One region of the Mesorhizobium sp. f-mel genome, then DNA from elsewhere that is predicted to be linked to it. Evidence: riboswitches for the same ligand, from Rfam matches in the RefSeq annotation. Region 1 holds a riboswitch; each other region holds the start of a gene.
The links. A riboswitch is a leader RNA that binds a small molecule or an ion and turns the genes downstream of it on or off. The one in region 1 is predicted to bind thiamine pyrophosphate.
Positions count from the first base shown of each region.

Region 2: linked by a shared signal. The riboswitch ahead of ACWUKX_RS19995 (hypothetical protein) and the one ahead of thiC (phosphomethylpyrimidine synthase ThiC) in region 1 are both predicted to bind thiamine pyrophosphate.
Region 3: linked by a shared signal. The riboswitch ahead of thiB (thiamine ABC transporter substrate binding subunit) and the one ahead of thiC (phosphomethylpyrimidine synthase ThiC) in region 1 are both predicted to bind thiamine pyrophosphate.

Region 1 covers NZ_JBSPTO010000042.1:15,350-17,607, reverse strand. The annotation lists gene thiC (phosphomethylpyrimidine synthase ThiC) at 1-1,526, opposite strand, end outside; TPP riboswitch at 1,632-1,747, opposite strand; gene ACWUKX_RS29065 (hypothetical protein) at 1,752-1,970, shown strand; gene ACWUKX_RS29060 (helix-turn-helix domain-containing protein) at 2,069-2,258, opposite strand, start outside.
Region 2 covers NZ_JBSPTO010000017.1:3,027-5,284, forward strand. The annotation lists gene ACWUKX_RS19990 (sulfite exporter TauE/SafE family protein) at 1-376, opposite strand, end outside; TPP riboswitch at 642-754, shown strand; gene ACWUKX_RS19995 (hypothetical protein) at 745-948, shown strand; gene ACWUKX_RS20000 (ABC transporter permease) at 974-1,774, shown strand; gene ACWUKX_RS20005 (ABC transporter ATP-binding protein) at 1,771-2,258, shown strand, end outside.
Region 3 covers NZ_JBSPTO010000006.1:63,291-65,548, reverse strand. The annotation lists gene ACWUKX_RS10760 (ABC-F family ATP-binding cassette domain-containing protein) at 1-282, opposite strand, end outside; gene ACWUKX_RS10755 (thiamine diphosphokinase) at 284-928, opposite strand; TPP riboswitch at 1,031-1,145, shown strand; gene thiB (thiamine ABC transporter substrate binding subunit) at 1,189-2,202, shown strand.

The DNA.
Region 1 (2,258 bases):
CGGATTTTCGCCGCCGGATGGCCCTTGGCGAGGTCGGCGGCGTGCGCGGCTATTTTGTAGGTTATCACACCGGTCTTGACGTCGTTGCGATCCGGCAGACCGAGATGCTCCTTCGGCGTCACATAGCAGAGCATGGCGGTGCCGAACCAGCCGATCATGGCAGCACCGATTCCGCTGGTGATGTGGTCATAGCCGGGCGCAATATCGGTCGTCAGCGGTCCGAGCGTGTAGAAGGGTGCCTCACCGCAGATGGCGAGCTGCTTGTGCATGTTCCGCTTGATCTTGTGCATGGGGACATGCCCAGGCCCCTCGATCATGACTTGGCAATCCTTCGCCCAGGCGATTTTTGTCAGCTCACCGAGCGTTTCCAGTTCGGCGAATTGCGCCGCGTCGTTGGCGTCGGCGATCGAGCCGGGGCGTAGGCCATCGCCGAGTGAGAAGGAGACGTCATAGGCGCGACAGATGTCGCAGATTTCCTCGAAATGCTCGTAGAGGAAGCTTTCCCGATGATGGTGCAGGCACCATTTCGCCATGATCGAGCCGCCTCTGCTGACAATCCCGGTGACGCGCTCGACCGTCAGCGGAATGTAATGCAGCCGGACGCCGGCGTGGATGGTGAAATAGTCAACGCCCTGCTCGGCCTGCTCGATCAGCGTATCGCGATAGACCTCCCAGTTGAGGTCCTCGGCGATGCCGGCGACCTTCTCCAGCGCCTGATAGAGCGGCACCGTCCCGATCGGCACCGGCGAATTGCGTATGATCCATTCGCGGATGTTGTGGATGTTGCGGCCGGTCGACAGATCCATCACCGTGTCGGCGCCCCAGCGGATCGCCCAGACCATCTTTTCGACCTCTTCGGCCATGGACGAGGTGACGGCGGAATTGCCGATATTGGCGTTGATCTTGACCAGGAAATTGCGGCCGATGATCATCGGCTCACTTTCGGGGTGGTTGATGTTGGCGGGGATGATTGCGCGCCCCCGCGCCACCTCTTCACGCACGAACTCCGGCGTGACGAAATCCGGGATCGAGGCACCGAAGGCCTCGCCCTCCCGCTGCAGCTTGCCTTGCAGGATCTCGCGTCCAAGGTTCTCGCGAATGGCGACGAATTCCATTTCGGGGGTGATGATCCCGGCGCGGGCATAGGCAAGCTGTGTCACCGCCTTGCCGGCCCGGGCCCTCCGCGGAGGGTTGCGGACTCGAAATTCCGGCGTCAGGCGCTCGCCCGCCGCAAATCCATTGTCCTCCGGCCTGACGTGGCGGCCGTCGTAGAATTCGACATCGCCACGTGCCGTGATCCAGTCCTGGCGCAGCCGGGCAAGGCCGGTCTCGATGCTGGTCTCGATAGTGGGGTCGGTATAAGGGCCGGACGGATCGTAAACCGTGACCGGCGGCTCACCGGCGGTCGGGTGGACGGCGATCTCGCGCATCGGCACCCTGATCTGCGGGTGGATGGCGCCGGGCTTGTAGGTTTTCCGCGAGGCGGGCAGCGGTCCCGTCGACACGGCGGGGGTCAAGGCATTCATTTGAGGCTCCTTTGCTCATTTGCATTGGAGACCCAGTTCTGTGCCGGAAGGATGAAAAGACGCCTTGGGCGACCTGCTCGAAACAGGTTTTCGGGCATGAATTCCCGCAAAGCGCTTGCACCGTCCCTACGCCAGTGTGAACTGGATCAGGTTCAACGGGTCACTGCGCCGCGAAGCCAGCAGTATCTCAGCCCCTTGCCGGGACTCCCCTGGTGAATGCCTCGATTGGACCGGGCCGGCGCCCTTTTGTCAAGCGCCGATGCGCTGGCGTTTGCCGCCACGGCCAATTTGCTGTTGCCCACGGCGGTGGCATCGATCGCCGACGAGGACCGCCTGGCGGCCGATTGCGTCGCCATATTGCTCAGTCGCATAATCGAGTCGCTTGAGCGGGTTTCCGGCCTCCGCGCCGATGCTTTCATTGGTAGAGGCCCGGCACTGAATTGAAGCGGCTCGGCAGCTATCCTAAGCAACACATTTCAACGCTTGGCTGCAGGCGCGCCATAGAGCAAATCAGAAATTCCGGCTGCACCGAACAGCCGCAATCATGCCCCCAACCGGGCTTCCCCATAATTATCGTTCCCAATCGGCTCCTGCTCGGCCGTAATCCGAGATTTGACAGGGCGGCCCGCGTGGATGGGTATTTCCGCCCTGGTGCCATCGGGGAAGATCGCGACGATCTTAAGTTCGCCGCCGAGGCTGCGGACGTAGCGTTCCATGGTCCTTATCTGAACA
Region 2 (2,258 bases), on a different contig from region 1:
GATTGCTTGGGATACGCCGGAAGGAACGGAACAGGAGCCAAGCTCCGACGAGTGCAAGGTATGTGGTCACATATGGCTTCATGATCGCTCCCTCAAACGAGGTGAGCACAAAAGCGCCGAGAACGCCGCCGAGAACGCCAAACGGCATCAGGCGCCAGAAAAGCTTCCAGTCGATATTGCGGTGATAGAGGTGAGCCGAACCCGAGGCCGCAGTGGTAAACAGCTCAGCCGCGTGAACTGAAGCCGAAGCGTGTGCAGGAGACACGCCAAACCCCAGTAATGTTGTCGAGCAAATCACGCCGTAGGCCATGCCGAGAGCCCCGTCCACAGCTTGAGCTACAAACCCTACGAGCGCAAAAAGAATGAACTCTTGCATTTGGCTCTCCAACAAAGCGCGAGTCGTAATTGCCGAAAAGACAATTCACCAAACGCCTCGCATCGACAATGGTGACGACGAACGGGAAATTGTCCACTCGATCGACGCCTTTCCTGTACCTTCAGTCATTCAGCCTCTTAGGATATCGAGAGCGATCTCTCGAATTGGATGTTCGGGTAGCCGCACCTCCTCTGACCTGAGGTTTCACGGGTCGGGTACGGGTCGGGCGCAGACTTGCAGCTCCACCCCATATCTGTTTAATTGCCGCCATCCACAGGGGTGCTCCGTATCGTCGGGGCTGAGAGATGGGCTGCAAGCCCGTAAACCCTAGAGCTGATCTGGATAATACCAGCGGAGCGAGGCGGGCGATGTTTTCTGACGTACAGATTTCTCTTTATCCGAGGACCGGCGATTTCGTCGGTGTCGACATCTCCGCGCTCGATGCGCTCGACCCTTGTCGCGATCAGTTGCGCATGGGCACAGGCGATATTTCGACGCTGCCGGTCGGCCGGCTCCAGGGCCATGTCACGACCGAGCTTACGGTTTCGGCCAACAGCCCGGCCCCGCGCTGATCTTTTCGCGCCAGACAGGTCTCGCATGTCCCAATCTTTCTCCGCCGCGCCGCGAATCGCAGCCTTGTTCGCCAAGATCGGACCGGCCTTGCTATCTGTCGGCACGCTGGTTTTGGCTTGGGAGCTCTATGCGCGCATCTCGGGCATCTCGCCCACCACGCTGCCCGCGCCGTCACGCATTCTCGCCCAGGCCATCCTGCAGCGCCAGGCGCTGTTCGACAACACCGTGCCGACCATCAGTGCCACATTGGTGGGCTTCGCCTGCTCGCTGGCCGTTGCCTTCCTTCTTTCGATGCTGATCGATTTCTTCAAACCGCTGCGCCGCGCCCTGTTCCCGGTCTTCATCATTAGCCAGACGCTGCCGCTGGTGGCGATCGCCCCGCTGGTCATTCTCTGGTTCGGCTTCGGGCTGACGCCGAAGATCATGCTGGTCGCCCTCGTGACTTTCTTTCCCATGCTGGTCGCGCTGGTGCAGGGTTACGAATCGACGGATCGGGACATCTCGGCGCTTCTGAGTTCGATGGGCGCTTCCCGCATGCGCATTTTCCTGCTGGCCCGCCTGCCCTCCTCGCTGCCCTATTTCTTCGCCGGGCTGCGTATCTCGATCACCTACGCCGTGGTGGGCGCCATCTTCGCGGAATATGCCGGCGCGGCCAAAGGGCTCGGCATCTACATGCTCAACGCCAAAAACAATTTCCGGCCCGATCTCGTGCTCGCAGCCGTGCTGATCAGCGCCTTGCTCACGCTAGCCCTGTTTGCCGCCACGGTGCTGATCCAGCGCGCCGCCATGCCATGGGAGCGGCTCGATGCCGCACGAAAATCATGAGCAGACGGCTGGAGCTGCGCCAAGTCAGCAAGCGTTTTGGCGACATTGACGTGCTTGCCGGCATCACGCTGCATGTCGAGCCGGGCGAATTCGTTTCAATCCTCGGCCCCTCCGGAGCCGGCAAATCCACGATCTTCAGATTGCTGACGGGCGGTCTCGAAGGCTACGGCGGCGGTGTCGACTTCGACGGGCGGCCATTGGCCGACGCGCGCCGACCGTTTGCCTTCATGCCGCAGCACGATGCCCTGATGCCTTGGCGCACGGTTATCGACAACACCGCGCTCGGTTTGGAAGTGCAAGGCATGTCCCGCAAGGCGGCGCGCGACAAGGTGGCGCCGCTCTTCGGCGAATTCGGCCTTGCGGGCTTCGAGCAAAGGTATCCGGCGCAGCTCTCGGGCGGAATGCGCCAGCGCGCCGCGCTGTTGCGTACCGTCGTGCAGGACCGCGCCATGCTGTTGCTCGACGAACCGTTCGGCGCACTCGA
Region 3 (2,258 bases), on a different contig from region 1:
TCCGAGCCCCGCCTCGACGTAGGCGCGGACGCTGGCGAAACCATCCATGTCGGGCATTTGCGGCAGGTAGCGCACTGTCGCCGAAGGCTGGCGGAACACCTCGCCGTCCTGCGGCTCGATCAATCCCGCAGCGATCTTGAGCAACGTCGACTTGCCCGAGCCGTTGCGGCCGACCAAAGCGATCTTGTCGCCTGCCGACGCCGTCAGTTCCGCTCCGTCGAGCAGCGGCGTGCCACCGAAAGTCAGTTTTATCCCGTCGAGATTGAGAAGTGGCGGCGCCATGTCAGCTTTCGGTAAGCGGGAGTGGGTGGGCGAGCAACAGCGCGCGGCCGCTGCCCAACGCGATTTCGAGCCGGCCCTTGACCTCATTGGAAATGGTCAGCGACGAGCCGAACGCCATCTCGATATGGTTAAGCGGCCATTTGGCGCCGGTCACGGTCAGGCCGGAAAGGTCGGAAAAGCCGAGAATCGAAAACAGCGTGCTATCGGCGTAGTCGAAGCCGACCTTTCCGCGAAGCAAGGGAATGCCTTCCTGTGCGCCGCTGGTCAAAAGCACCTCCGTCCCTGCCTCGGCCAGTCGGACGCTGAGCGCCAGGTGCAAGAAGGCGTGGTCGGCCCGCTTGCCACCGAACGCGCCGGCAAGCACGAGGCTGGTCGCGCCGCGTTCGAGCGCGGCGGCGATAGCCAGTTCGCCGTCGGTCTTGTCCTTTTCTGCCGGAAACACCTGGCGGGGCACGGCGGCCAGCTCGTCCGGCAGATCCGCCGGCACCGAATCGAAGTCGCCGACCCAGAGTTCCGGCGTCAGGCTCAGCGTCCGGGCATGGCTCATGCCGGCGTCGGCGGCGATGACACGCGTGCCAGCGACCTGGCGGTCGAGCAGCGGCGTGCGGATAAGATCGCCGCCAAGCAGGATGGTGAATTTGCTCATATGCGTGGCCCTTACCAGCCCTGCTTGCGAAACGGAAGGCCGCGTTCCGGATGCCCGGCAAACTTCCGCTTGCGCCACACCTGGGCCGGGCCTATGTGTCGAAACGCTCTAACGGGGTGCTGGACGCGATCTTCGCGGACCAGCTGAGAGGCAACCATGCCAACCCGCTGAACCTGATCCGGTTTGTACCGGCGGAGGGATTAGACGTTTCGGACAGCCCGACGCCTCAATTCCTTTCAACGTGAACGAAGGAGGCGCCGATGCGCACGTTTTTATACACTCTTGTTTCGGCAATGCTGCTTGCGGCGGCCGTTCTCGCCGGCATCGGGCCGGCATCCGCGCAGGAAAAACTCACCGTCTATACCTATGAGAGCTTCACCGCCGACTGGGGTCCAGGCCCGGCGGTGAAGAAGGCCTTCGAGGCCGAATGCGGCTGTACTCTCGAATTCGTCGCGGTCGCCGACGGCGTCGCCCTGCTCAACCGCGTCAAGCTGGAAGGCGCCGCAACCAAGGCCGACATCGTGCTTGGCCTGGACACCAATCTGACGGCCGAAGCCAAGGCCACCGGCCTGTTTTCGCCGCATGGCGTCGTCATCGACGTCAATGTGCCGGGTGGCTGGAGCGACAATATTTTCGTGCCGTTCGACTATGGCTATTTCGCCGTCGTCTACGACACCGAAAAGCTAAAGACCCCGCCGAAGAGCCTGAAGGAATTGGTCGAGGGCAATGCCGATGAGAAGATCGTTATCCAGGATCCGCGCACCTCGACGCCCGGTCTCGGCCTGCTGTTGTGGGTGAGGTCGGTCTATGGCGACAAGGCGCCGGAAGCCTGGGCCAAGCTTAAGGCAAAGGTGCTCACCGTGACGCCGGGCTGGAGCGAGGCCTATGGCCTGTTCACCAAGGGTGAGGCGCCGATGGTGCTGTCCTATACCACGTCGCCGGCCTATCACATGGTCGCCGAAAACACCGAACGCTATCAGGCGGCGTCCTTCGAGGAGGGCGAGTATCTGCAGATCGAGGTTGCCGGCATAACCACCACGGGTGCGAAGAACCCGTTGGCGAAACAGTTCTTGACTTTTATGACCGGGCCGAAATTTCAGGATGTCATCCCCGAGACCAACTGGATGTTTCCTGCCGGCAAAACTGACAAGCCGCTCAATCCGGCCTTCGACAAGCTCGTCAAGCCGACCAAGACTTTGCTGTTCAGCCCCGAAGAGGTCGCCGCCAACCGCAAGGCCTGGGTCGACGAGTGGCTGTCGGTGATGAGCAAGTAGCTGTGATTGAAAGATGATCACTCTACGGCGCCCCCCTCTGTCCTGCCGGACATCTC